Regions from separate parts of the Anaerotruncus sp. AF02-27 genome, predicted to be linked through region 3. Evidence: predicted binding sites of a transcription regulator. Region 3 holds the regulator's gene; each other region holds the start of a gene.

Region 1 (7,268 bases), on a different contig from region 3:
CCGCGCTGCAAGCCGGGTGAAATCACTGTCCGACGAAACAATGCAGAAGCCATCCACCTTGTCTGTATAGAGAATATCCATTGCGTCGATAATGAGTGAGGAGTCGGTGGAATTTTTGCCGACCGTATAGCCATACTGCTGGATCGGAGTGATCGAATTGTCAAGCAGCACGTTCTTCCACGAGTTGAGCGCGGGCTTGGTCCAATCGCCGTAGATACGCTTGTAGGTGGCGATCCCGTCGTTTGAAATCTCGTCGAGGATGATCTTGATATACTTGTCCGAAATATTGTCCGCGTCAATCAAAACCGCAAATTTCTTGTCGCTGGCCATAAATGGTCACTTCCTGTCTGTTTGGTTGCTGCTGTGAGCACGCATCTCATAGGCACAGTATAACATATTCCCCGGTCGAAGGCGAACCTTTTTTGTTGCAGGTCAGTCGAGCGTCTCGAGCACCGACTTGAGCGTATCGGCCGAATGCCGCAGCGCGGCCTGCTCGGTCGCGCTCAGCGGAAAGTCGAGAATCCGCTTCACACCGCTGCGCCCAACGATTGCGGGCAGGCCCAGGCAGAGTCCGTGCAGTCCGTAATGCCCGTCCACCAGGCTTGAAACCGGCAGAACCGAATTTTCATCCCGGACGATTGCCTCACAGATGCGCTGGATGGCGGCCGCGACCGCATAGAAGGTCGCGCCCTTGCGCTCGATGATCTGGTAGGCGCTGTTTTTGACATCCTCGTAGATATCGTTCATGCAGGAGAGGTCCTCGCAGACGCCGAAGCTTTTGCAGAAATCGGTAAGATCGATGCCCGATACATTCGCGGAAGACCAAACCGGCAGCTCGGTGTCGCCGTGTTCCCCAATGATGAAGGCGTGGATGTTGCGCGGATCGACCCCAAGCTTTCCGCCGAGCAGGTATTTGAGCCGGGCAGTGTCGAGCACGGTGCCCGATCCGATCACCCGGTTTGCCGGGAAACCGGAAAGCCGCAGGGTGATTTGGGTGAGGATATCGACCGGGTTGGTCACCACCAGGAGGATCGCGTCGGTATTATGACGGACAAGTTCCGGAATGATCTGGCCGAAAATTTTCGCATTTTTCCGCACCAGGTCGATGCGGGTCTCGCCCGGCGCCTGGTTCGCGCCTGCCGCCAAAATGATCATCCCGCAGTCCGCAAGATCCGGATAGTCCCCGGCATACACCTCTACGGGACGCACAAACGGCACGCTGTGCGCGATGTCCATCGCTTCTCCCTCGGCCTTTTTCCGGTTCACGTCGAGCAGTACCAGTTCGGAAAAAAGCCCGCTTTTCACCAAGGTATAGGCTGTTGTCGCGCCGACTGCCCCGCAGCCGATAATCCCGCATTTTTGCAGATTCATGTAAAATGCTCCTTTCAAAAGTTCCTTTTGCCATTATCATGCCCATTTGTCCGCGCGAATTGAAGCAATCCGGCGGGCAGGGCTGTTCATCCGATAGATTTTGTGCTAAAATATTTTCAAATATGGTATCCTGTTTTTGGAGGTTCTTCCAGATGCTTCATATCGTGCTCTGCGATGACGATCCCGCGATCATCTCCCGGTATAAGGAACTGCTTGCACAGCTTGCGGAAAAACACCGCATGGAATATAAGCTCAGCTGTTTTGGGAATGCGGAACAGCTGCTTTTTGCGTTGGACGATATCCAGTTTGGGGTGGACATCCTGTATCTCGATGTGCAGATGGATAGGCTCAACGGCATCGAAGCCGCCAAAAAGCTGCGGTCGTCCGGCTGCCGCGCGCAGATCATCTTCCTGACCAACGCACGCGAATACGTCTTTGAAAGCTTCGACGTTTCACCGCTGCAGTACCTGCTCAAAGGCGACACCTCCATCGAAAAGTTTGAGGAGGTTTTCCTGCGGGCGGCCAGCCTTTCCAGGCAGGAATCCGCCGAGCTGTTCGACTGTGAACGCGGCGCCGAACGCATGGCCATCCCCATTCGGGAAATCACCTATTTTGAAGTCACCAAACGAATCGTCACCGTTCATTACGACGGAGGCACCTTCGATTTCTATTCGAGTATGAGCGAACTGGAGGGACGGCTTCTGCCGCGCGGCTTTGTGCGCACCCACCGCGCGTTTCTGGTAAACCTGGCGCGCATCCGGCGGCTTGGACAGGAGGACATCCTGCTGACCTCCGGAGAAACGGTCCCGCTGGGACGCACCCACATCAAAAATGTTAAGGAAGTGCTCTCCCGCTTCCTGTCCACAGGAGGCGGATTATGAAACCGGGCCTCTTTCTGCTTTATGGACTGCTGCTTTGCGGTTTTTTGACCCTCAACCTATTGATCAACGGCTATGTTCAGAATTGCCTGCCCACCCAGAAAAAACGGCCGGCGCTGCTTTTGGGCCTCGCGTTTGTCAACATTGTCACGCTTGGGGTCTTCCTCTGGCTGGATCTCGCCATCTTTTTCATCTATGTGATCTTTACCGTCCTGCTTGCCGCCGATTATTTCTTTCTGCTGCGCACCGGCTTTCCGTCCCTGTTGTTGCTTGCGTGCGGCTACGGGCCATTCCTTCTGCTGTGCGCGCATGGGGTTCTGATCCCACTGTTCGCACTGGTTCGCGGGACGACCATGTATGACGTGGTGAATGACAATCTTTCTTATGATGTCTCGCTGCTGCTGGCGCTGCTGGTCTGCATCCTCCTGCTTTGCCTGATCGGGAAATGGATGCCGTATGAACGCATCCACCTGCTCTTTCGCTGCACAGACCAGCGCCGGCTGGTCTGTACCTGCCTGTACCTGTTGTTCGGTTATCTGCTGCTCGAAAGCTATGTCTATGCGGATCGATTTTCCGGCATCTGGATCCCGTGGTTCCATCTCATCACCAGTGTGATCTCCATGGCGGCTTTCCTGATGGTGTTCTGGTATGCGGTGGATGTCAGCTCCTATATCGAGTACGAGCTCAAAACCCGCCAGACGGAGAAACAGCTCCAGCGCCAGGTGGTCCATTACCAGCAATACACCAAATATGTGAATGATCTGCGCGCCTTCAAGCACGACTACCGCCATATGGTGCAGACCGCCCGTGCACTTTTGCGCGCAGGCGCGGACCAGAAGGCGCTCGATCTGCTCGGACAGATGGATGACGAGATGGAAAGCTCGCTGCGATACACCCGCTATGCAAACCACGTGGTGGTCGACGCGATCCTGCAGGAATGCGCTGGGCGATGCCGGGAGAAAGGGATCGATTTCTCGGCGCTGGTAAACCTGCCGGAACGCATCGGGCTTGGAGATCTCGAACTCTGCCGGATCTTCGGCAACCTGGTGGACAACGCTTATGAGGCCTGTGAAAAATGTGAAGCACAGAACCGTTTCATCAAGTTGGACAGCGTGGTGAGTCCCGATTGGATCACCGTGCAGATCCGCAACACCTTTTCCGGCAAAATCGAACTGCAGGACGGGCTGCCGCTCACCGATAAGCAGGACCCTTCCCAGCACGGGGTGGGGCTTTCCTCCACCCGGCAGCTCATTGAAAGCACCGGCGGCTTTATGCAAATCGAAATCGATCCGGCCGGGATTTTTACCGTGAAGCTGCATTTCTGCGCGGCCACCGGTTAATTTTTCCTGCTTCGGACAGGCTGATGCAATTGGGAACAAAATTTATGCAATTCGGAACAATTTTTGACATAAAGCCACTCAGATTGGGTATACTACAGTCAAGGAAATCAACCAAGGGTTTCTTTACTGAAATAGGCAATCGCTTTGTTCATCAACCCATAGATCGTTTCCCTTTCGATTGTCACATGGGTGCTGTCAAAGTTCCAAACCACCGTTTCGTCCGGATAGCGAAACGGTGGTTCCTTTTTATCCGGAAAATCAGCGTGGAACGGCAAAAACCGTTCCACGCTGCCGTTTTATCCCTGCGCGGGCACAGCCTCCAACGTCTGGTCAATGATATTCTGCATGATCTCCTTGCTGAGCGCGCCGGGGACATATCCATAGATGTTGCCGTCCCGGTCGATCATGAAGGTGGTTGGGAACGCATTGATCATATAATCCCCGAATACCTTTCCGGTTTCATCCATCACGGTCGGAAATGTATAGCCGTTGTCGGTGAGGAACTGTTTGACTTCTTCGACCGTCACATCCTGATTGTGCGGGAAGCTGTCGGTCTTGGGGTTGGCAACGCCCAAAAATACCACATCCTCCTGGTTCATGCCCAATTCATTGTAAAGCTCCTCAATATGAGGCATCTCCTGCCGGCAAGGAGGGCACCAGGTTGCCCAGAAGTTCAAAAACACCACTTTCCCCTTGTAATCCGAAAGGGTGTGGGTATTGCCATACTGGTCGGTCAGCGTGAAATCGAACGCCGGGAAGGCTTCCGGCTCCGGTTCGGAAGCCGGAGCCACGCCCGAGGCGCCGGAGGACGCCGGCACCGGTTCGGCGGATTCACTGGACGCAGCGGATTCGGACGGCGCAGGCTGCGGCGGTTCCACCGCCTGCGAGGAGGACGCCTGCGGGACATTGGCGCCGCCAAAGGAATTGAGGTAGCTGCTGATACCATTCATCCAACCGGTAAAGGTCATGATCCCAATGAGGATCAGGATCACGCCTCCCGCCTTGATGGTATATTTCATCAGTTTGCGGTTGCGTTCCAGGAAGGTGAGCGCCTGCGCGGTGAACAGTCCCAAAAGTAAAAATGGGATGACAAACCCGGCCGCGTAGACCAGCACGAGCAGATTGCCCACCAGCGCGGATTTTGCACCTGACGCGAGGATTAGCACGGATGAAAGCGCCGGACCCACACAGGGCGTCCAGGCGAAACTGAAGGTGAATCCCATGACAAAGGCCATAACCGGACTGACCTTTTTGCCTGCAAGATTCAGATGGAACCGCCGTTCCCGCTGCAAAAATTTCAGTTCAAAGAAGCCGATCTGCACCAGGCCCAGCAGCAGGATAATGACGCCTCCGATGCGGGTGAGGAGGGTTTTATGCCCGCCCAAAAACTGCCCAAGCGCCGAAAACGACATTCCCAGCAGAAAGAAGGCAAACGAAATTCCGAGCACAAAACAGACAGTATGCCAAAGTGTGCGGCCGCGGGCATAGACTGGCTGCCCATCCGGGCCTTTTTCCGCGCTGCCCGCCAGATAGCTTACATAAACTGGTATCAGCGGAATCACGCACGGGGAGAAAAAAGACAGGAGGCCTTCCGCGAATACGAGCAGAAAGCTGATGTTCTGGGTGGATACAAGGTTGGCCATTTCTTTGCCTCCTTCAAATTTATATGCTGTTCTAGTTAAAAGTTAGCAAACTATACCAATAAAGTCAAGATTAATTCATTGCGATGTTGTTTCCAATTTGTAAATTGTGCGCCTACGCAAGCAGGAAAACCGAATTTGTGATATAATAAACGCATAATAAGCGCAAAGCGATTCGGCTGCGGTCGTGATATGCTGCAAATATAAGAACACATTTTCCGCCGTTTCCGCGGCTTACGATAAATTGGGAGAAGGAAACTGCCATGTACCAAAACGTTCCGCAAAATTATGGGAATCCCAACAGCTGCCCGGACGAAGCGCAGCAGCGCGCCGCCGCCCAAAAAGCCGCGTGCATTTCCGCTTTCAAAATGCAATGCGGTCTGCTCGCGCTGACTGTGATTCTCAGCGTCCTGCTGCTTTATATCCTGCAAACTTTCGCCTCCTGGCTTATCCTCGATGTGCTGTGGGGCCGGAATCTGCCGGTGTCGCTTGATCTCATCAATGAGCTGTTCACCACCCTGCTTTATCTTGTGGCATTTTTGTTTCCATTTTTGCTCTATGCAAAACTGGTGCGTTACCACACTTGGGAAATCCCCCGCGACCCGCCATATCCACCCGTGCTCGCCGCCGTCACCGGGATATCGCTCGGGCTTTCTGTAATCGGCGTGATTTCCTCGATGGTCCTCTCGCTTTTTTTCTCGATCTTCGGTCTTTTCCCAATGGATATCGCTTTTTCTTTCCCGCAGGACCCGCTTGCCGGTCTGCTGATGATTGTCAACACCACTGCTGTACCCGCGCTGATCGAGGAATTCACCCAGCGCGGCATTGTGCTGGGTTCTTTACGGCGGTACGGAGACCGTTTTGCAATCGTTGTTTCAGCATTGCTCTTCTCACTTTTGCACCGCAACATGGTGCAGATTCCGAATGCTTTTCTGCTTGGGCTGGCGCTCGGCTATTTCGTGGTCAAAACCAATTCGATCTGGACGGGCATCGCGATCCATTTTGTCAACAACTTGCTGGCAATCCTGATAACCCTTGCCACGCAGAATCTGTATGCGCCCATTGCCGGCATTTTGCAGATCGCCCTGTTTTTCTTTTATGTGGTGTTTGCCGCGTTTGGGCTGGTGTATCTGGTCGGCATCCGGCGGGCAGACCTTTCTGTGCCAAAAAGCCGCTGTCCGCTGCGCGATCTGCAGTTGCTCGGGAAATTCTTCACCCACTTCCCGGTTGTCATGATGCTGCTGCTCTTCGCATGGGTGATTTTTTTAAACTTTTCGAGGCTTTGAGGTGGATTATGCACGACGACACGTATTATATGGGCCTTGCGCTTGAATTGGCGCAGGAGGCGGCCAATATCGGGGAGGTGCCTGTAGGCGCGGTCGCCGTCTGGGACGGCGAAGTGGTCGGCACAGGCATGAACCGCCGGGAAACTGGAAAAAATGCTCTTGCACACGCCGAACTGGAAGCAATCGACATGGCCTGCCGGGCGCTTGGCGGCTGGCGGCTGCATAAATGCGATCTCTATGTGACGCTCGAGCCCTGCCCGATGTGCGCGGGCGCGATCATAAACGCGCGCATCCGGCGGCTCATATTCGGCGCTTCCGATCCCAAAGCCGGTTGCTTCGGTTCGGTGAGCGATTTTGCCGCTCTGCCATTCAACCACAAGCCGGAGGTGACAGGCGGCGTACGGCGTGAGGAATGCGCGGCGGCGCTTACCGCATTTTTCCAAAAATTGCGCAAAAACTGACTTATCTTGTCTTTCGGATACAATATATTGTGCCTGTTCATAGATTGTTCACCATTTAAAAAGCCACCCATGTTATAATTGTTTTCAGAAACTTTGCGTTTCTAAGTTAATCCCCCTCCTTATTTTATCTCCAGTCATTTCACTTTTAAGCGGACCGTTTGGTTCGTTTTTTTTTGCGTAAAAAAGCGGACGGATGCATTTGCGTCCGTCCGCCTTTTTCTTATTCTGTTTCTCCCAGCGGCGGCGTCCCACAGTAGCGGTAGCTGTGCAGATAATCCCCCCGCAAAAATTC
Region 2 (7,268 bases), on a different contig from region 3:
CCGCCACGAGCGTCAAGGTACAGGAGGCCATCAGAAACGTTTCAGCCCGTTTCATCAGGTCGTTTGTCCCTGTGAGCGCCGCAAAAAATTTCTGGTTTGATTTCATAATCGTTATCCCCTCCAAATCAGTCTGCCTTCCGTGTCCGGCCGGCGTGCGGAAAGAAGGAGACCAAGGACGGACGATCCGTCCGCCCCCGGTCTTTTTCATTCGCATCACTTTTATTCCCAACCGGATAAAACAGCTTCAGCAGGCTTAAGAAAGCGTCTTATATTCGCCGCTGATAATGGGGTCCATGATGTCCGCGCCGTATTTATCGTAAGATTCGTCCCAGATTTCCTGGTAGATCTTCTCGAGCTCGGCTTGCATCTCGGCGGAAGGCTCGGTAATTTCCCACTGGCCGCCCTCAACACCCTTGTTCTGGATGTTTTCGGTTTCAGCACGGAAGTACTCTGTGAATTCATCCGATGCGATCTGGGCGCACTCCCTGAAGATTTCCTTGTCCTCGTCGCTCAGTTTGTTCCAGAAGTCCGGTCCCGCGATGAAACAGCCGCCGGAATAGCAGTAATTGATGGTGCAGATCTGGGTGATTACGTCGGTGATACCCTGGTTGACGTAGTTAAACACCGCGTTATCCAGACCGTCGACAGTGCCGGTCTGCAATGCGGAAAGCACCTCGGAACCCGCGATCATAACCGGCAGAGCGCCGCATTTCTCGTAGAACGAGACGATCGATTCAACCGATGGTGTGCGGATTTTCAAGCCTTTGAGGTCGTTCATCTCAGTAATCGGGCGTTTGATGTTTCCAACCTGGCGGAATCCATTGCAGTAGGAGGAGATACGGATCAGGTTATTCTGTTCCATAATCTCAGCCAGTTTGTCCGCAATCCAGCCGTTGTTATAATATTTATCAGCCTCTTCATAGTCCTTCACCAGGCCAGGCAGCCAGGCAAAGCCGAGCGCGCCGTCGAGTACGCCGTCCATCGACATATCGTCGCTCATCAGCACGTCGAGCGTTCCCATCTGGAGCATTTGCGCCATATCGGACGCATTGCCCAGCGAAGCAGCCGCAATCACGTCGGCCTTATAACGGCCTTCGGTTTTTTCTGCAATCAGTTCTGCAAAACGGTCGACATACGGCGCGCGCGCACCTGTGACGTCAGCGGTAACGGTGAAGGTCACCGCATCAGCCGGTGCAGGGTCGGACTGTGCCGGCGCGGCGTCCCCAGCCGAAGCGGCTGGGGCGGGAGCTGCGGAGGATGCGCTTTCCGAACCTCCACAGGCAGCCAGAGAACCAACCAGCATGGTCATTGAAAGTAACACCGCGAGTATTTTCTTACTGTTCATCAAATTTTTCTCCTTTTCTTTTTTATGTCAGACGGCGGGATTTTCCGCCGCCACATATACAGACTTTTACAGACTTTAATTACGGCGGGCAGCCTCCACCCAAAGCGCGATTTTTGACGTGTCCTCCAAGAGCTCCAGCAGACAAAAACATTCTTCCGCTTCCCTGCCCAGAACCAGTACGCCATGCGATTTCATCAAAAAGGCAAAGGTGTCCGGATTTTCGCGAACCGCTTTTTCGACGTTTGCAGCCAGCTCCGGGGTCCCTGGCCAGGCTTCCGGAATGGTCGGAACCCGCACAAGCTTCATCTGTGACGAATCGGTGAGCATCGGCAGTTCCTTATTGAGCAGGGTAAATGCGACACTGCTGCTTGGATGGGCATGGATAATAAAGTTGACCTCCGGTCGATAACGGTAGACACTTTTGTGAAACGGGGTCTCTTTTGAGGGCCGCAGCCCTTCCCGACCCGCGAGTGGGCTGCCGTCCGGCCCACAAAACACCACCCCTTCCCGATCGGCCGACCGAAGCGCGACATTGGTGCCGGTGATCAAAAAGTTTTCGCCGCACCGGGCGCTGATATTGCCGCCTTCGGCAGAAACAAGTCCGCGCTCATAAACCAGCCTGGAATATTCGCACACTTCTTTCAATTGTCTGGGATAGTCCAATTCAAACTCCCACATAAGCAAACCTCTCCTATTCCTGCGGCTCCCAATTGCAAAGCATCTTTTCAAGTGAATCGATACTTCCGACGCTGCCGCCCTTTATTGCAAATTCTTTCCCTGCGAGTGTCCCATCAAGGATTTCCCCCTCGGCAACGCCCGGTTCCAGCTTTCCAGTCAGCCGCATCCGGCCGACCTTGAGACGCGCAAAGATCGACTGCGCGGTTTCGCCGCCGATGACCGCGACGCGGTCAAACACAGCGTTCGCACAGATCCTTTCCGCGCATTCGCCCATGTATTCCATAATCTTTTTGCTGACGCCGGGTTTGTAGGAATACTGTTCCACACGCGGTATGAAGATGACGCTGCCCTGCCGGTTTTTTGCAAGACAATCGGCAACTGCCCGGTCCTTAGCCGTTTCGTCCCCGTCGAGCAGGGCATCTATGTTCAGTTCGGAAATAAGCAGCCCATTCTCGTGGGATTTGGTCACCTGTTTTTGGGCCATATCGTATGCCGAGGCACAAAAGCAGAGGCTTTTTACCCGCCGTTTTTGAAAAACATGCGGCTGGGGAGCGCCGTACAGATAGGTTGCAAGCCCATCCGCCAGCCCCAGTGAGCCGGTCCAGAACACCTGCGGATAAAGCGGCACCAGCGTTTGCAGGATATTTAAAGTATCCTCCCGGGTGACCGCGTCAAAAACAATGATGCGATGATCCGCCGCAACCTGTTCCGCGGTCTTTTGCGCGAGCATGCCTCCCTTGAGCGCGTCGATATCCACCAGCCCGACCGAAAAGCGCGTGTGCTCTTCGAGGATTTCGGGAATATAGGATTTGGTGGGCGGCATCACAGGATCTTTTGCGTAGAGGGATTTGTGCAGGATCTCGCCTTCGCAGTACTGGTTGCCGTACAGCGTGAATGTACCGAGATCCGGGGCATTGTCCACAATGAAGCAGCGGTAATCGGGCATCGCCTCCAAAAGCCCTTCCAGCTCGTAGGCATCGTTCCCGCGGAATCCGGTTCCAATCTTTTTCATGAACATCTGTGGACCAAGCCTCTGGATTTTCTCACAGACAGAATAGTGCCGTTCTTTGGCGACCGCGCCGTCTGTGTTTCGCGAAGAAAGGTTGACCGCGACGATTTCCCCACCCCTCCGCGCAATCTCTTCCTCTGCGTTTGTGAAGATCGTGAGCTCCTGACCGCGTTCCGTATAGTAACTGCCGGAGTCAGCAGCACCGCTCAGATCGTCGGTTATCATTGTCAGGTAAACCATATTCGTCTTTCCCCCAAGTGTCCTGAAAAATATGAAAAAATGTTCGAATAAACATATTTTTATAATCACTGTTCATTGTTTGATTTAATAATAACATTAACACTGCTTTTGGTCAATAAAAAAACGGCCGAATTGGCCGTTTTCACAATTATCAATCTTTAATTTTATTGCTTCCCTATATTTTCAACACGTTTATAGTTCGATCAAACATTTATATAAAGACAAATTACCGTGCGATATGCAATTCAATTCCTTTTTCTTCCAGCATTCGCCGCCATTCCTGTGGAATGCCTGCATCGGTGACAATTGCATCGATTTCATCAAGCGATGCAATGAACGACGCCTGCACCTTGCCGAACTTACTCGAATCCATCAGCAGGATGCACACCGCCGAAGATGCAATTGCGGCGCGCTTGTTGTCCACCTCGTGTGAATGGATACAGGTGACCCCCAGCGTTTCATGAAATCCGGATGCGGACAAAAACATCTTATTTGCGCGGATACTACGGATGAACTCGACATTTTCCTTGGAGGTAAACATCTGGTCCTCCGGATGGTAATACCCTCCCGCAAAGATCAAATTTATATCGCTGGCGCGGCGCAGCTCATTAAGAATATTAAAATTATAGCAAAGAACCGTGATCTTTTCCTTGTCGACCAGATGCTTTGCGAGCTGTGTGTTTGTTGTGCCGCTGTCCACAATCAGAATATCGTGCGGATCGACAAGCGATGCGGCATACCGCGCGATACTTTCCTTCTCCTTCAAGTTGCGGATCTGTTCATAAGCGATGTCGTAAAATCCGCCGCTTTCAATCTGAACCTTCTTATAGTTTTGCAGCGTCGCGCGGCCATAGCTGCGCTCAACCGCATTGTTTTTTCGAAGCTGTTCCAGATCGCGCCGAATCGTCATCTCCGAAACCTCAAAGGTCTCGGCCAGTTCTTTCACCGACATTGTTTTATTCTCGTCGAGCAGCTCGATGATCTTTTGCATCCGGATATTCTTGTTGTTCATTTTTGCGCCTTCATCCCACTATTTATTGTTTGATTGATATTATAACGGAAAATGAATACAGAAACAACATCTTTTTTGAATAACTTCTTTTGTTTTAAATGCTCATTTCTCACCGCCAAGCTTCGCAACTATTATACCCCATTATGTCCACATCCGCAAATGTGAAATCGGTTGGAAAAAGAGATGGAAAAAATCCTCCGCGTGTCAAACGCGGAGGACCTTCATCCTTCAAAGGAAAAATATCCGGAATCTCGCAGGGAAACATAATCCGAACCTGCAAAAATAAAGTGGTCGAGCAACCGGATTTTTGCCACTGCCAGCGCATCATATACCGCCTTGGTCGAGGCCATATCCGCATTTGACGGAACAGCAATCCCATTTGGATGGTTGTGCGCCAGAATCACCGAAACCGCCTGGGTACGCATCGCAATCTCCAGAATGTTGCGGGTATACATCGGCGCGGAATTGATGCTGCCCTCAATCACAAAGTCGGCATAAACCACGCTTCCCTTGCTATCGAGGCAAAGCAAAAAAATCTGCTCCTTCGTGCGGCCGACAAATTTTGGCTGTAAAAACGTCCCGATCGCTTCTATACTGGTGAGCACAAGACCTTTCTGATCGAAATCGTCAAGATATCTTCTGGAAAGATCCGGAATCAACTTGAGAAGCGTCGCGGTGTTGGCGCTGATCCCCTTCACTTTGCAAAGATCGCCAAAGTCCGCATTGAACACACCGGAAAGCGAACCGAATTCACGGATCAACCGGTGTGCCAGTTCATTTGTATCCCGCTGCGGGATCGCATAAAAAAGCAGAAGCTCCAGCACGTTATGCGGCTCAAAATTATCCAAACTGTCCCGCAGGAACCGGTCTTTTAGCCGTTGTCTGTGTCCGTCATGCAAGCCAGGCATCCGCTCACCACCGTTGTCCGTTCATTTTGTCAGGCTGTTTATTTCGCCCCCGGGGCTTTCCTGCTGCCGGGTTTCACAGCCGGAAGCTTTCCTTCCCTGCAAAGCGGGCATTCGTCCGCCTCCCAGGAAACGACTTCAGTCGGATAGACCGCTTTGAACGGTACGCCAAAATCGACCTGCCCGTTGCTGCGGTCCACGATTGAACCAACGCCAACCACAACGCCGCCCGCCGCCTTGACCAGCTCGATCACCTCTTTGACCGAACCGCCCGTGGTGACAACGTCCTCCACAATCAGGCAGCGCATGCCAGGCGTGATTGCAAAGCCGCGGCGCAGCTCCATTTTGCCGTCAACACGCTCGGTAAAGAAGTTTTCACAGCCAACGTGGCGGCTGACTTCATAAGCCATCTGGACGGCGCCCATTGCAGGCCCAATGACCACGTCGATCTTTTCATCTTTGTACAGTTCAGCCAGCGCCGCACAGAGTTCCTCACTGTATTTTGTGTGTCGGAAAATCTTCGCACACTGCATATATTTGTTGGAATGCCGTCCTGAGGTCAGCAAAAAATGTCCCTCCAAAAGTACGCCGGATTCCTTCAGAATTGCTTCTACCCGTTCCCGTGTGATCACGCTTTCAACTTCCTCTCTGTTGCAATAATCGATGGATTCCAAATTATTATACCAAAATCCGCCTTATTTGCAAATAGTCTCTATTGAAATATCCACTCCTGTGTTATAATTATTTTCAGCCAAGATGCCGATGGAGGATATTATGAAAGAATTTCTAATCAAGCAAAATGACGCTGGGCAGCGTTTGGACAAGTTTCTCACCAAGGCCGTCCCCCTGCTCCCGCAGGCGCTGCTCTATAAATACATCCGCCTGAAGCGAATCAAGCTCAATGGCAAACGCTGTGAAATCTCCACCCGTCTTGCCGCCGGGGATACATTGCAACTTTACATCAACGATGAGTTTTTCGTCCCACAGAAAGAGGATCGGCTCTTCCTGTTCGCACCCACTTCCTTGACGGTGATCTATGAGGACGAAAACATCCTGCTCGCAGACAAAAAGCCCGGTCTGATTGTCCATGAGGACGATCAGCACCAAATCGATACGCTGATCAACCGCATCCTGCATTATCTTTATGAGAAGGGCGAATACGATCCTGATCTGGAACAGAGCTTCGTTCCTTCCCTGTGCAATCGGATTGACCGTAATACCGGCGGGATTGTGATCGCGGCCAAAAACGCCGCCGCGCTTCGCATCTTGAATGAGAAGATCAAGGAGCGGGAGATTGAAAAGCAATATCTTTGCATTGTGCATGGGCAGATGCAAAAGCCGGCTGACACGCTCAAGGGCTTCCTGGTCAAGGACGAAAAGACCAACATGGTCACTGTCTACGACCACCCCATGCCGAACGGACGCACGATCCTGACACGTTACCGGGTGCTGGGGGTGAACGGCCGTTTCTCGCTGCTGGAGGTCGATTTACTGACCGGGCGCACCCATCAGATCCGGGCACATCTGGCGTCAATCGGACATCCGCTGCTGGGCGACACGAAATACGGCCACAGCCGCGACAACAAGGGCACCGGCTACCGGTTTCAGGCGCTCTATTCCTATAAGCTCACCTTCCGTTTCAAGACGGACGCGGGAATTCTCGCCTATCTGGACGGAAAAACCTTTGAAGCGCAGCAGGTCTGGTTCCGGGACGATTTTGACGCCGGAAAAATCCAATAATAGTTTTTCTTGATTTAAAAAGATTTATAATTGGATTTAAAGTTTTACTAGATTTTTTTCAAAAAATCGCAGGGGTCATGGGGGCGGCGCCCCCGTGGCTTGGGCCCGCAGGCCCTGCTCAAAGCGTTTTTTTGATTCTTTTTTCAAGAAAAAAAGAATGAGGCCGGATGCATTTGCATCCGGCCTTCATTTGATCTCCTGTTCCAACCCCTCAAAAAGCGGGCTGTCGAAAAAGTCGTTGATCGAAATTTCCAGGCCGTCGCAAACCTTCTTGATGGTTGAGACTGTCGTACTTTTGTTTCTCCCATTTACGATGTTGTTCAAGGTTGACTGTGTAAC
Region 3 (7,268 bases):
TCGTCCGCCTTGCCGGAATAGATGCCGGGGTAAGTCAGGTCATAGACCAGCAGCACCCCGAAATAACCAATCAAGATGTGGTCCGCCCAGCCGGAAAGCCCATCGTTTACCAGAACCGCGTCATCAATGACCTGTGCGCCGCGCAGCTTGGCGTAGCTGCGCAGGATTTTGGAAACCCGTTTATGTTCACCAGCGAGCCCGGCTTTAACCCGCATCGCCAGCATGCACTGGTACAGAACTGCTCCAATCAGGCATGCTATGCTGATCCCGACGATCACCTTATCCATAGTCGTCATGCTATCGAACCTCTTTCCGAAAATAAAGCCGCACCGGCCTTAAAAGAATATTGTTATCATGATACCAAATTCGACTTCTTTTTGCAAGGACCTGACGCATCCGTCCCTTTTTAAGATAAGTGTCGATTGAAAGAACTCCGTCGATTTTACCAGATAGCATTGAGGAGAACAAGTCGATATGATACTATATAAAAAGATGGCAGGTCGCCTTCGGCGGATAAGGCGTGCTTGCCAAATCGGATTTTAAAGGAGCTTAAAAATGAAATCAGTTTTACTTATAGGCCAATCAAATATGGCCGGGCGTGGATTTTTACATGAGGTTACGCCAATTTATAACGAAAACATTCTTATGCTAAGAAACGGTAGATGGCAGATGATGGCAGAACCGATCCACTTTGACAGATCGGTTGCTGGCATTGGACCGGCGGCGTCATTTGCACAAGCATGGTGTAATGCAAATAAAAATGAACAAGTTGGACTCATTCCCTGCGCGGAAGGTGGTAGTTCTATTGATGAATGGAATGTTGAAGGCTCTTTATTTCGCCATGCAATTAGTGAGGTGAAGTTTGCCAGGGAGACCAGCGAATTAATTGCAATTTTATGGCATCAAGGAGAAAGTGATAGCCATAATGGGAAATATAAAGACTATTATCAAAAACTTAATGTCTTAGTTAATTCATTCAGAAAAGAACTGGGCGTTTCAGAAGTTCCGTTTATTGTTGGCGGTTTGGGTGATTATTTGGGGAAATCTGCCTTTGGGCGGAGTTGTACAGAGTATGAGTTGGTTAATCAAGAATTACTCAGATATGCAGAAAATAATAGTAATTGTTATTTTGTAACTGGAGAAAAATTGTATTCAAATCCAGATGGTATTCACATCAATGCAGAGTCTCAAAGAAGATTTGGCGTAAGATATTTTGAGGCTTATCAGACAAAATCAAACGTGAACAAGCCATTAGACGGTGAGGCGGAAATTGTAAAGGTATGCTGTGAAAAAGAACACACTATTGTAGAAAAAAGATACATAACATTAGAGCAATTTACCTTAGGAAAACGTTCTTTGGAAGAAGTGATGAAAATTTTGAAGTAGGTGTATAAATTCCAGTTTGTCGGGTTGATTTTGCTTCGCTTTATTGATGTCATGTGTTTCAAGTCGAAGAGTCCCTGCATCGAAAAAGTGCAGGAATTATTTTTGGCAATTTTGACGAAGGCTGGTTTACCAGATCTGATATCAACACTTAACTACAACAGGGAGACACATCCCTCCCTGTTGCAGACTGGCAGGCCGGCAAAACCCTGTCAATTTCGCCGGCAGTCCTTGTTGTGGATCATTTATGAATATGGTAAGATGAAAATGATAAATCGGAAGTTGTTGGGAGCTAAGCACTATGAAAAAGGTTTTAATTGGTGGTTTTATTTCATTGATTGGGAGCATTTGGACGTTGGCCATCACTTTGCTGGCAGCCAATAATTTAACTTCTGAATGGCCAACACCACCGGGAAGATTTTTAACTACGATATCTCAATTTGGCATAATGCCTTACTTTATGATTTCAATTGTATTCCTGCTTTTAGGCATTGTTTTAATGGCAATTGAGTATTTCAAAAAAGAAAACTGACTTTCTTTTGTCGGGCAGCTGCCTTCATTTTCCTATTTTCGCCAAACGCGGACAGCCAAATATCCGCGCTTTTCCCGTAACGAGGCGGCGCGGCCGCAGGCACCCCGAAAAGTAAACATTGTTTGAAGCTTCCGCCCGTCTGCTTGACTAACCGGCAAAATCCGTTATACTTAGTTAGGTACGGGATACCTGTACCTAATGTTGCAAGGGAAAGAGGTGCTGCCATGAAGAAGCTTTTGGCGCTGCTGTGCGCGCTGACGCTCCTATCCGCTCTGTCCGGCTGCGGAAAACCGGCAGCGGACGTGACCGAGCTGCCCATCTCCTCCATTTCGGTCGTGGAGGTCGCCGACCCGGAACAGGCGATCCGTGAAATCTACGCGGAGATCACGATGGCCGGAATATCCGATGCTGACGACAGGGTGCTGCAGGACAAGTTTCTGATTGATCCGGACATGCTGGAGGATTACGTGGTCAAGTATTCAAGCGGCCGGTTCGGCGTGGCCGATGTGTTCATCCTGAAACCTGTCGAGGACGAGGTGCTCACTGTGCGCGAAGCGCTCGAAAAGGTGAAGCTCAGCCGTGTCAAGGAGTTTGAAAATTACGACATCTATAATTCCTATCAGATCGCGCAGGACGCGCAGATCTTTGAACAAGGGGATTATGTGATCATGCTTATGCTCGAGGACACCGAAAAAGCACGCGGGATCATTGACAAATATATCCCCAAAAGTTGAATGGAAAAAAGGACGGCCGTTGGCCGTCCTTTTTTTACCAATGTAAAATTCCATAAAATTACTTTTGCCGGACGGCATCCTGTGGTATAATAGCCGCAGAGCGGCTATTATACCGGGTTTATGGCCAGGCAGATGCGTCGGCAAAGCCGACTCCCTGCCCGATGGCCTATTCTCCCAGCTTCTACGCAGGACGATCCGCGCCTTTGGCGCTGCCGCCTCTTTCCTGCCATAATCCCGTAAGTTTCCGGACAGGCAGATCCATATCCAGGCAAGATAAAGGAGTCAAACGCCAATGTATGAAAAACGCCCGAGCCGCCGTGTCGGCGCGCTCGACGAGCTGCGCGGCCTGCTGATCCTGCTGATGGTCTATTATCACGGCGCCTATGATGCGGCCGTAATCTTTGGGGCGGATTTCCCGTTCTTCTTCTCCAGGCCAATGCAGTGGCTGCAAACTTTTATCTCTTGTGGGTTCATTATTATCTCCGGGATGTCCGCCCGTTTTTCCCGCAACAACCTGCGCCGTGGTGTGCAGGTGCTGGGACTTGGGCTCCTGCTGACCGCCGCGACTCTTTTTGTGATGCCGGATCAGCGGGTGATGTTCGGTATCCTGCATTTTCTCGGAAGCGCGATGATCCTGTTCGCGCTCTTTGAAAAGCAGCTCGATAAAATCCCCACCGTCCTCGGCGCGCCGCTGTTTGTGGCCATCTTCATCCTGACTCTTTATGTTCCGCGTGGGATGCTCGGGTATCCGCCGTTCTGGACCCCGCTTCCGGACATGCTCTATCAAACTGGCTTTCTCTTTCCGCTGGGATTCCCGTCGAACGGATTTTTCTCCTCCGACTATTTCCCGCTTATCCCAAATCTATTCCTTTTCTTTGGCGCTACTTACCTTGGTGTCTACGCCAAAAACGGTCAGATTCCAGAATTTTGCTATCGGACCCGATTTTCCTGGTTGGCATGGGTTGGACGGCACACGATCTGGGTCTATATGCTGCATCAGCCGATTGTGTATGCGTTTTTATGGATTTATTTCCGTCTGTTCCCAGCGGCCTAGCCATGCGGTTCCGCGGTAAAATCCAGTTTTTGAAAGGATGATGACCGGCTGTGCGTAAAGTCCTTCTGATCTGCTTATCCATCCTCTTGCTTTCCACAAGTGCCAGCGGTCGGATTGCCGCCGCGGAACCGGTTTTGATGCCCGGAATGTCCTGTCTCGCGCTCTATGAAGATTTTTCAAGCCGCTTGGCAAGCGGACAGATCATTCGCACCGAAATTGGGTTTGATTCCCTTTATGACTTTGTAAGTTACACCCAGGAGGAAATCTCCTTTCATAATAACGATAACGGCAAGTTGGAATTGACCTATCGGTCCCGGCAGCCGTTTGTATTCTGGCACTATCCGCAAGCGGATTATTATGATGGCAACAACTATTATTATTCCTACAACGGCGATTGGTTCATCGATCTGCACAACCGGTTCACCGAGCATCTGCGTCAGGATTTCATGGGTATTCCTACTTTCATCCTGGAGGATTATCCCATCGTGCGTGACGAGGTGTTTTATCAGGACTTTTCCTTCTTTGGCTATCTGACCACACAGGCGCCTGGTTCTAACCGGCGGTATACGCTAACCGCAAAGATTAGCTTGGACGGAGACTTCGAATCGATCGGGATTACAATTTCGGAGCTTGACCAGAATGGTGAAACCCATTACCAGCATTATTATCGGATCGTCTACAGCGATGTCAATGCAGAGCTGAAAATTACGCCGCCTCCAGATTTGGATAAGGCGGGACTGGAGCTGCTGAAAGAAAATTTGGAAAAAGGAAAAGGACCGGATGCGGCACATCCGGTCCAATCTGTTTGAGGTGTGTTTTGAGGAGGGTAGAGATACTCAAAATGTTTGCGGCTTATCTTGAGTACAGTTTTATTATACCCCTTCTTTTCCAAAAGTTGTGAATGACTTGTGTCCTAATTTTAAAAAATTGTGCTATTTTCTCTGAATAAACTATTGATAGTGGAGAAATTTGTCTTTTCCTTCCGACGCTTTTGCGAACGTTTGTTTGTCATTCTCTTCGAAAAATGATATACTATTCTCAGAGACATTTGGAGCACCACATAAAGGAGGGCGTCCCATGCGGGAACTGACCGAAAAAGAAGCCTCTATATTTGATCTGATACGCCAGTCGATCGACTGCGGCGTAGTCCCAAGCGTGCGGGAAATTTGCACGCGCCTCGGGATTAAATCCACTTCCACCGTCCACCGCTACCTGAACAGCCTGGAGGAAAAGGGCTATATTCTGCGTGACCACAACCTCAACCGGTCAATCCGGTTGTCGAATGCCCAGGTGGCGCGCGTCCCGGTCGTTGGGGTGGTCACCGCCGGGCAGCCGATTCTTGCCGTCGAAGCAATTGAAGATTATATCCCTGTTTCGCTGCCGGGCGATGCGAAAGAGCTCTTTGCGCTTCGGGTGCGCGGGGAAAGCATGATCAACGCGGGCATCCTGGACGGCGATCTTGTGATTGCCCGCCGGTGTACCACCGCACATAACGGAGAAATTGTGATTGCGCTGATCGATGATGAAGCGACCGTCAAACGGTTTTACAAGGAGAATGGCGGTTATCGCCTGCAGCCGGAAAATGACACCATGCAGCCGATCCTGACCGACCATGTTGCGATTCTGGGGCGCGTAGTGGCTCTGCAGCGGGAGTACTGAAAAAAAGATCCCATCCTTACGGATGGGATCTTTTTATACTGGCATCGACCTATTTTCCCGGGACGTCACCATCCAAGTATCTTCGGCACCGCTGAGCTTAACTACTGTGTTCGGAATGGGAACAGGTGGGACCTCAGCGTCATAAACACCAGTAATTGGCTCCCCCTGTCTGGCTCGAACAGACGACCCTGCGGTTAACAGCCGCATGCTCTACCGACTGAGCTAAGGAGGAATATAAACCACAGCAGAGTCGCCCCTGCTGTGGTCAGAGCTGGCATCGACCTATTTTTCCAGGGCGTCACCACCCAAGTATCTTCGGCACCGCTGAGCTTAACTACTGTGTTCGGAATGGGAACAGGTGGGACCTCAGCGTCATAAACACCAGCCAATATGCAATTAAAATGGTGACCCGTGCGGGAATCGAACCCGCGTTACCGGCGTGAGAGGCCGGTGTCTTAACCGCTTGACCAACGGGCCATGGACAGCCTTCCCAGCCCTGCTGGACCGGAGCGCCCTTCGGGCGACGGCTGTTCAAAAGGGGTTACATACCCCCCTTTGGATCCCCCGTTGGGTGTCGTCTGCGACGACCCGCCGCCTTCAGCCGCGGATTCGGGATAAGGTGTGCCTGCGGCACAGAATGCCTTCTAAAAGCTTCCTCTATCTATGCGGTGCTTTCCCCTTCCGGGCTTTCTGCCCTCCGGTCACACCTCTCACTTTCTGGTGCGCCATCAGGGACTCGAACCCGGGACCCGCTGATTAAGAGTCAGCTGCTCTACCAACTGAGCTAATGGCGCATATTGGCGGCCTTCCCGGACTCTGTCCGGAGCGGCTTCGCCGACGGCCGCTCAAAGGGTTCCACCCTTTGGATCCTGGCTTGTGTCGTCTGCGACGACCCATGGCCTTTGGCCATGGATTTGGAATTCGGTGTGCTGCGCACATCCTTCGTGCGCCCCGCACCCTCAAAATCGAACAATGAAAACTTCATACCCTGCGAGACCAAAATCCGCTTGGTCAAGCCCTCGACCGATTAGTATCACCTTGCTGCACGTGTCGCCACGCTTCCACATGTGACCTATCAACCTTGTAGTCTTCAAGGGGTCTTACCTGGTTATCCAGTGGGATATCTTATCTTAAGGCCGGCTTCACGCTTAGATGCCTTCAGCGTTTATCCGATCCGCACTTAGCTGCCCAGCTGTGCCGTTGGCACGACAACTGGTGCACCAGAGGTGCGTCCATCCCGGTCCTCTCGTACTAGGGACAGCTCCTTTCAAATATCCTGCGCCCACGACAGATAGGGACCGAACTGTCTCACGACGTTCTGAACCCAGCTCGCGTACCGCTTTAATTGGCGAACAGCCAAACCCTTGGGACCGAATACAGCCCCAGGATGCGATGAGCCGACATCGAGGTGCCAAACCTCCCCGACGATGTGGACTCTTGGGGGAGATCAGCCTGTTATCCCCAGGGTAGCTTTTATCCGTTGAGCGATGGCATTTCCACTCACATACCACCGGATCACTAACTCCAACTTTCGTTACTGCTCGAGATGTCTCTCTCGCAGTTAGGCTGGCTTACGCGTTTACACTCAAAAGCATGGTTTCCGTCCATGCTGAGCCAACCTTTGAGCGCCTCCGTTACTCTTTAGGAGGCGACCGCCCCAGTCAAACTGCCCACCTAACAATGTCCCCCGACCGGATTCACGGCCGCAGGTTAGAATTTCAGTACCTCAAGAGTGGTATCCCAACGGTGACTCCACCTGAACTGGCGTCCAGGTTTCTCAGTCTCCCACCTATCCTGTACATGAAATACCGAAATCCAATATTAAGCTACAGTAAAGCTCCATGGGGTCTTTCCGTCTTGTCGCGGGTAACCGGCATCTTCACCGGTACTACAATTTCGCCGGGCG
Region 4 (7,268 bases), on a different contig from region 3:
AACCAATATGTTTCTGGAATCCTCCGAACGCAGCGCAATCACAGCCCCGCGAATGTAATATGCGACTGGGTCGCCCGAGGGGCTTTTCTGCAGGCATTCCACATCCGTTCCCTCAATCAGGCCGATATCCTGCAGGCGGCGGCGCATGCTTCCTGTTGTAAAAAGATTGATCACTTTTGCCACGCTGCCTTCTGGGACAGCACTCAGCGGTATCATATCTTGATTCATTGTCATAATCTCCACTCGTAAATTTTTCGGGATGTATTACCCCTTAGTAAGCTATTCAGCCGGAGGCGGGATTGACACTGCCATTCCGCCCTGCCAATAACCGCCCTATTAAAACGCCTGTGTGCAGAAACCGCGTGGCTCGAAGGCATCAGCCACGCGGTTTTCACAGTGATCTTTTATTTTTGGCAATCCGGACGGTGCAGAAATTCATTTGGCCCGCCCTTTCTCTGGAAGCCCGCGCAGCATTGTCCCTTCCAGCGGCCTTGGTGCGCGCGGACTTTCCGGCAGCCCTCGCTTGTCGTACATCTCGGTCATGTGTTTCCAGAAATGCTTTGGCATGTGGTTGCGGCGGCATTCGGGATTATAACGGCCTTCGACGCCGATGGTGTCATAATAATGCCTCCAGAGTTTTCGGAATGCCTGTTCAGTTTCGTCTGCGGGCGGAAGCTCCAGATCCTCCACTTCTTGGATCACAGCCTCATAGGGACGATAAAACAGCGCCTGTCCGTGCGTTCGGTCGAAGATAAGGAAGGTCTCTTCCGGCAGGCGCTCAGCATAGTGCCGCCGGATATGCGGCAACACCATCGCCTTCGGTTCGATTTCCGACACCAGCGCCCCGTTATAATCCGAAAAGCGCAGGAATTCTTTATAATAATGCGCTTCGTTGCGCACCGCACGTGAAAGCTTAAAAATCCGGTCCACCGCCGGGTCGGCGTACATACCGGTCACCCGTACGCCGCACTGATAGGCGCGGCGTACGAAAGCGCAGATCGCCTCTTCCCGTCCGTCCGCGCCGGAAAGCCAAGCGTCGGACGTCCACCACGGCACCTCCCCGCCGATCTTGAGAAGCGATTTCCAGACCCGCGCGGCATGCGCCTGGTCGGTCATGACCGAATGCACCGGGTAGAGGGAAGGCTCGCCGTCCAGCAGGATTGCCGCCGGGATTTCATGGCGGGTGTAGCTGTCGAAGATACAGCACAGAACCCCGGCAAAGGTTCCGTCAAAGCTGTAAGCTAAATCTGTCCGGTCAGGCATTGGGCAAAATCCTCCTTCGTCGGGCTGCGGTCAAAAAGCGAAAGCTGCTGCGGGGCTTCCTCCGGCAAACGGGCACGCTCGAAGTCACGTTCGGAGATGAGCGCCCGCAAAACCCCGTCAGGCGTGACCTTGAGCCCCTCAGCCATCTTCCCGCGGCAGAGCAGGAAATACTGCGCGCGTTTTAATACCACGCCGATTTTTTTGAGCCCGTCGAAATCGAGCGCGCTGTTCCGGCGCGCCGCGAGAATCCGTTGGGCGCTCTTCACGCCGATGCCCGGGACCCGCAGCAGCATTTCGTACGGCGCGGTATTCACCTCCACCGGGAACTGTTCCATATGGTTGATCGCCCAGTTGCATTTCGGGTCTACCAGGGGATTAAAGCTCTGATGCTGCTCATCGAGCAGTTCAGACGCGTCGAACCCATAGAAGCGCAGCAGCCAGTCGGCCTGATAGAGCCGATGTTCCCGCAGAAGCGGCGGTTTTGTATCGATCGCGGGCAGAAGGCTGTCCGCCTGCACTGGCATATAGGCCGAAAAGAACACCCGCTTGAGGCTGTATTTCTTGTAAAGCCCCTGGGTAAGGTTCAAAATCTGGTAGTCGGTATCCGGAGTCGCTCCGATAATCATCTGGGTGCTCTGACCGGCAGGCGCGAACTTCGGCGCGTGGCGGTAACGGACGAGGTCAGTACTGTTCTGTTTGATGCCGTCGCGGATAAAACCCATCGGGCCCAAGATCGAGTTTTTCGACTTGTCCGGCGCGAGAAGCGCAAGACTCTTCTGGCTCGGCAGCTCGATATTGATGCTCATGCGGTCGGCCAGCATCCCCAGGCGGGTGATGAGCGCGTCATCCGCGCCGGGAATCGCCTTGACGTGGATATAACCGCCAAAGCGGTATTCATTGCGCAGAAGCTCCAGCGCAATGATCATCTGTTCACAGGTGTAATCCGGGCTTTTCAGAACGCCGGAGGATAGGAACAGGCCTTCGATATAGTTGCGGCGGTAAAACTGGATGGTAAGCTCCGCAAGCTCGCGCGGTGAGAAAACCGCCCGGCGTGTATCGTTCGAGCGGCGGTTGACGCAATATCTGCAGTCATAAATGCAACTGTTGGTCATCAGAACCTTGAGCAGCGAGATGCAGCGGCCGTCCGCAGCAAAGCTGTGGCAGATGCCGGCCTTGACACAGGAGCCGATGCCGCCCTTCTGCGCAGGCCGGTCAACGCCGCTCGAGGTGCATGCGACATCATACTTTGCCGCATCCGACAGAATTTCCAGTTTATCCATAAGCTCCATGGTATCCGCCTCCAAAAGAACATTTGTTCTTTTTACAGTTTATCACGAACCCGCTGTCCTGTCAACGATCTTCACGGAAATGGCCGCTGGGAAGTTTTTTCGCGTCTTTAGGGTTTACAAACGTTTTTGGAGGCAATATAATGATCATGGAACTTTATTGTCTCTAAACAAAGCGAACATCGAAAAAGGGAGCAAAATCATGAAGCAATTCACACTTGACGAACAGGCTTTTCTGCAGGATCTGGCGGGCCTTCTGCGGATCAGGAGCGTCAACGGCGACTGCGGCCCGGTTTCCCCTTTTGCGCCGCTCGGCGAAGGGGTTTCCCGCGCCATCGATTATATGATGGCAATCGGAACCCGTTTTGGTTTCAGGACCAAAAATGTTGATGGCTACTGCTGCTGGATTGAGATGGGTGAAGGGGACGAAATGGCCGGCATTCTCGCGCATCTCGACACCGTCTCGGTCGATGACGGCTGGGCAGCCGAACCATTCGGCGCCACGCTCATTGACGGCTGCATCTACGGCCGCGGCGTGAGCGACGACAAAGGCCCGGCTCTGCTCGCGCTCTACGCAATGAAAGCGGTCGCGGACAGCGGCATAAAGCTCACAAAACGTGTCCGACTCATCCTTGGCGGCGACGAAGAAGGCGGCGCATGGCGCTGTATGGAGCGCTATAAGCAGACCGAAGAAATCCCGGCTTGCGCCTTTACGCCCGACGCAGCCTATCCGACCACTTACGCGGAGAAAGGAATTCTGCGCGTGCGGATCTTCCGCACACTCGGCGCGGGGATCACGCCGCTTACTTTGTCCTGTGGAAAGGCGATCAACGTCGTGCCCGCGTTCGCTTCGGCGCGCACGGACGGCGTCCTCTACACCGCGGAAGGCAGGGCCGCCCATGCGATGGAACCCCATAAAGGTGACAACGCGCTCTTAAAGCTTTGTAGAAATCTTTCTGAAAACGGGGTCAAACATCCGTTTATCGATCTTTGTGCAATGGCGGACGCCGGTTCGCTCGGCATCGATTTTGAGGACGAAGCTTCCGGCAGGCTCACCATCAACCCATCGATTGCAAAGGTTGACGAAACCTCCGCCGAGCTTTCCTGCGACATCCGCGTACCGGTCACGGTGGGAACCGAACGGGTACTGGAAGCGATCGCCAGAGCGGTTGCGCCGCTCGGATTCTCTGTAGAGGAAACGAGCTGCACCCCACCGCTTTATGTAAAGCGGGATTCCGACCTCGTGCAAAAATTGCAGGAGGTCTATCACGCCTGCACCGGTTATGACGATCCGCCCGCGATGACCGGCGGCGGAACCTATGCGCGTGCCTTCCCGAATGCGGTTTCGTTCGGCGCTCTTCTGCCCGGCGACGAGATCACCTACCACCAGACCAACGAGCGATGGAAACTCTCTTCGATGCAGAAAAATCTTACGATCATGGCGAATGCCGTGATCGCTCTGGCGCAATAGCGCCCTGCGCCGTTTTCCGGCGCGATATCGTAATTATGAGGATGTGTACCCGTTGAAGAATGAAAACCAGGGAAAACTGATTTTCCTGAAAAATGAAAACGAATTCAAACCTTTTGTCCCGGCCGAGAAGGTCATGCCCGAGTTTACCTTCACATCGGTGCTGCTTGGCTGCCTGCTCGCTGTCGTGTTCGGCGCCGCGAATGCCTATCTCGGCCTGCGTGTCGGCATCACCGTCGCCGCTTCGATCCCCGCAGCGGTCATCTCGATGGGCGTACTGCGGGGCATCATGAAAAAGGACTCGATCCTTGAGAATAACATGGTTCAGACGATCGGCTCGGCTGGCGAATCAGTCGCGGCGGGCGCGATCTTCACCCTCCCCGCCCTGTTCATGTGGATGAACGAATGGGGCTATGATGTGGGGCCATCCCAGATCGGTATTTTTCTGATCGCGCTTTCCGGCGGTGTGCTGGGCGTGCTGTTCATGATCCCGCTGCGTCGCGCGCTCATCGTACGCGACCATGGCGTGCTCCCTTACCCGGAAGGCACCGCCTGCTCCGAAGTGCTGCTCGCTGGCGAGGAAGGCGGATCGAAAGCCTCCACTGTTTTTGCCGGCATGGGGATCGGCGCGCTTTACAAGCTGTTTGCCGATGGACTCAATATCTTCCCGAGCCGCGTCTATTTTGAAAGCACCGTCCGATATAAAGGCGCTGCCGTCGGCGTCGACGTGATGCCCGCGCTGCTTGGCGTTGGTTATATCTGCGGCCCGAAGGTTTCCTCCTACATATTTTCGGGCGGCATACTCAGCTGGCTCATCATTATGCCGCTCATCTCGCTGTTCGGCGGGGATACGGTCATTTTCCCGGCCAGCATGTCGATTGCGGACATGTCCGCCACCAATATATGGGAAAATTATATTCGTTATATTGGCGCGGCTGCCATCGCTACCGCCGGAATCATCACATTGCTCAAACTCGCACCCCTGCTGCTGCGCACCTTTGCCCGCGCGATCAAAGGTTATTTCGGTTATGGCGAGCAGCAAAGCGGCCTGCGTACCGACGACGACCTGCCGATGCGCTACTGTGTTGTGGGGATCATCGTCACCATTATGGTTGTATGGATTTCACCCGCGGTTCCGGTCACATTGGTCGGTTCGCTGATTATCGTTGTTTTCGGATTTTTCTCTGCGGCGGTTTCCTCCCGGCTGGTCGGCTTGATCGGTTCGTCCAATAACCCGATTTCCGGGATCGGCTTGGTGACGCTTCTGTTCTCAGCGCTGCTGCTCAAAGTCTTTGGGGATACCGGGCCGAGCGGAATGGTTGGAGCGATCGAAATCTCCTCGGTCATCTGCATCATTGTGGCAATCGCCGGCGATACTTCGCAGGACCTCAAAACCGGTTATATCCTCGGCGCAACCCCGCGCAAGCAGCAGATAGGCGAGCTCATCGGGGTGCTGGTGTCCGCGCTCACCATTGGCAGCGTGTTATACTTGCTCAATGCCGCCTGGGGCGGTTTCGGCAAGGTTGACCTGCCAGCTCCGCAGGCGATGCTTATGAAAATGCTGGTCGAAGGTGTCATGAATGGAAACCTTCCATGGTCGCTCATCTTCGCCGGAATTGGGATCACCATTGTAGTAGCCTTGCTGGGAATTCCTGTTCTGCCGTTTGCGGTCGGTCTTTATCTGCCGATTTACCTGTCCATGCCGATCATGATCGGCGGCCTTGTTCGCCTGTGGCTGGAGCGCCGCCGGCTGCGGCAGGAGGAAACCCGCAAGACGGCGATTGACAACGGCATCCTCTATACATCCGGTATGATCGCCGGGGAAGGACTTTTGGGGGTGTTGCTTGCAATCTGCGCCATCATCCCGATGACAGTGGACGGGGCCGCATCCACATTTGCCGCTTTCCTCGATATCTCCGACCGGTTCACCCTGGGCAGTATTGGAAGCCTTTGTTTCTTTGCGCTGCTGATTCTGGCGCTTCTGCGGAGTACGGCCTGGAAAAAGGATAAAATTGTAAAGTAAAGAATATGCGGGCGCAGGACCGGCCGGTTCTGCGCCCAATTCAGACCGGAGGCCTTTATGGCAAAAAAAGCACAGCAGAACCTTCTGGATTTTATCCCGATCCGCGCCTTTTCCTTTCAGCAGCAGGAGAATGGACTGGTCACGGTCACCGTCCCTCACACCGGTTTTTTTGACAGGCTTGCGCAACTTCTGTTTCATAAGCCCACGCAAAGCCTGATCAGTCTCGACAAATTCGGCTCCTTTATCTGGCTGCAGATCGACGGGCAGCGCACGGTCTATGAAATCGGGCTGCTCGTACAAAAACAGTTTGGGAAAGCCGCCGAGCCGCTTTTTGAACGTCTTTCCACCTTTTTTATCACCCTCAGGCAGAATCGCTTCATCACCTGGAAATAAGGAGAAACCTTTATGCAATGGATGATCCTTCTGGCCGCCGGGGCCTTCCTCTGGTGGCAGGACAACGCCATCGCCATCACCAAAATTCCGGTCCAGAGTCCTAAAGTTCCAGACGGATTTGATCAGTTCCGGATCGCGCAGATTTCCGACCTGCACAACAAACGCTTTGGTAAAGGACAAAAACGCCTGCTCCAAAAGCTTAGCGAGGCCGATCCCGGCCTCATCGTCGTCACCGGCGACCTCATCGACAAGCGCCGCACCGCTGCCCGCAGGATGTCCCCTGCCTTTGAATTTCTGGCCGGCGCCCGCAAAATCGCGCCGGTTGTATATGTCTGTGGGAACCACGAACAGCGCAGGCCCGCGCTCTACGAATTGCTGAAGCGCAGGATGGAGGAGCTCGGCATCCAAAATCTTGACGACTGCGGGACAAGCTTTTCCCATGCGGACGGCGCCATTTCGCTCATCGGCCTGATGGACCGTACCGCGTTGCGCAAAGCCATCCGCGATGCCGTTCCGCCGATCCTTTCCAATCTATGTTGCCGATATGACGGCTTTCGGGTCCTACTTGCCCACCGTCCTGACCTTTTCAGTCTCTATGCGGCCGAAAAGGTGGATCTTATCTTCTCCGGGCATGCGCACGGCGGGCAGATCCGCCTGCCGGGAATCGGCGGGATTCTCGCCCCGCCCCAGGGTTTTTTCCCGCCGCTCACCAGCGGCCTGCACCAAAAAGCCGGCTCCCAGATTGTGGTGAGCCGTGGTCTGGGCAACAGCCTTTTTCCGCTGCGAATTTTCAACCGGCCGGAGCTGGTAATTGTGACGCTGGAAAAAACGGACA

Evidence for each region. Region 3 encodes LexA, which represses DNA repair genes until DNA is damaged. Its sites were predicted from a motif close to CNAACANNTGTTNG; they were not measured.
Region 1: DWV16_RS19785 (cytochrome c biogenesis protein CcdA) is a predicted target of LexA. The motif match lies at 5,436-5,449, and genes of this name have one in related genera.
Region 2: DWV16_RS02290 (four-carbon acid sugar kinase family protein) is a predicted target of LexA. The motif match lies at 3,305-3,318, and genes of this name have one in related genera.
Region 4: DWV16_RS03120 (putative DNA modification/repair radical SAM protein) is a predicted target of LexA. The motif match lies at 2,569-2,582, and genes of this name have one in related genera.

Annotation. Positions count from the first base shown of each region.
Region 1 covers NZ_QSBX01000001.1:229,630-236,897, forward strand. The annotation lists gene DWV16_RS01175 (NYN domain-containing protein) at 1-330, opposite strand, end outside; gene DWV16_RS01180 (L-lactate dehydrogenase) at 433-1,371, opposite strand; gene DWV16_RS01185 (LytTR family DNA-binding domain-containing protein) at 1,524-2,252, shown strand; gene DWV16_RS01190 (sensor histidine kinase) at 2,249-3,589, shown strand; gene DWV16_RS01195 (hypothetical protein) at 3,697-3,876, opposite strand; gene DWV16_RS19785 (cytochrome c biogenesis protein CcdA) at 3,886-5,232, opposite strand; gene DWV16_RS01205 (CPBP family intramembrane glutamic endopeptidase) at 5,493-6,515, shown strand; gene DWV16_RS01210 (nucleoside deaminase) at 6,524-6,976, shown strand; gene DWV16_RS01215 (nitrilase-related carbon-nitrogen hydrolase) at 7,197-7,268, opposite strand, start outside.
Region 2 covers NZ_QSBX01000002.1:44,817-52,084, reverse strand. The annotation lists gene DWV16_RS02305 (TRAP transporter small permease) at 1-106, opposite strand, end outside; gene DWV16_RS02300 (TRAP transporter substrate-binding protein) at 254-1,345, opposite strand; gene DWV16_RS02295 (class II aldolase/adducin family protein) at 1,421-2,023, opposite strand; gene DWV16_RS02290 (four-carbon acid sugar kinase family protein) at 2,037-3,272, opposite strand; gene DWV16_RS02285 (DeoR/GlpR family DNA-binding transcription regulator) at 3,499-4,284, opposite strand; gene DWV16_RS02280 (RadC family protein) at 4,506-5,192, opposite strand; gene pyrE (orotate phosphoribosyltransferase) at 5,231-5,821, opposite strand; gene DWV16_RS02270 (RluA family pseudouridine synthase) at 5,964-6,929, shown strand; gene DWV16_RS02265 (helix-turn-helix domain-containing protein) at 7,116-7,268, opposite strand, start outside.
Region 3 covers NZ_QSBX01000003.1:93,981-101,248, reverse strand. The annotation lists gene DWV16_RS04225 (nuclease-related domain-containing protein) at 1-296, opposite strand, end outside; gene DWV16_RS04220 (sialate O-acetylesterase) at 556-1,386, shown strand; gene DWV16_RS04215 (hypothetical protein) at 1,685-1,915, shown strand; gene DWV16_RS04210 (DUF4358 domain-containing protein) at 2,140-2,649, shown strand; gene DWV16_RS04205 (heparan-alpha-glucosaminide N-acetyltransferase domain-containing protein) at 2,942-3,703, shown strand; gene DWV16_RS04200 (hypothetical protein) at 3,754-4,512, shown strand; gene lexA (transcriptional repressor LexA) at 4,781-5,362, shown strand; rRNA gene rrf (5S ribosomal RNA) at 5,399-5,515, opposite strand; tRNA gene DWV16_RS04185 (tRNA-Asn) at 5,519-5,594, opposite strand; rRNA gene rrf (5S ribosomal RNA) at 5,632-5,748, opposite strand; tRNA gene DWV16_RS04175 (tRNA-Glu) at 5,765-5,839, opposite strand; tRNA gene DWV16_RS04170 (tRNA-Lys) at 6,081-6,156, opposite strand; rRNA gene DWV16_RS04165 (23S ribosomal RNA) at 6,370-7,268, opposite strand, start outside.
Region 4 covers NZ_QSBX01000002.1:212,131-219,398, forward strand. The annotation lists gene DWV16_RS03110 (FeoA family protein) at 1-228, opposite strand, end outside; gene DWV16_RS03115 (TIGR03915 family putative DNA repair protein) at 436-1,263, opposite strand; gene DWV16_RS03120 (putative DNA modification/repair radical SAM protein) at 1,242-2,552, opposite strand; gene DWV16_RS03125 (Sapep family Mn(2+)-dependent dipeptidase) at 2,752-4,020, shown strand; gene DWV16_RS03130 (OPT family oligopeptide transporter) at 4,154-6,040, shown strand; gene DWV16_RS03135 (PqqD family protein) at 6,098-6,433, shown strand; gene DWV16_RS03140 (metallophosphoesterase) at 6,446-7,268, shown strand, end outside.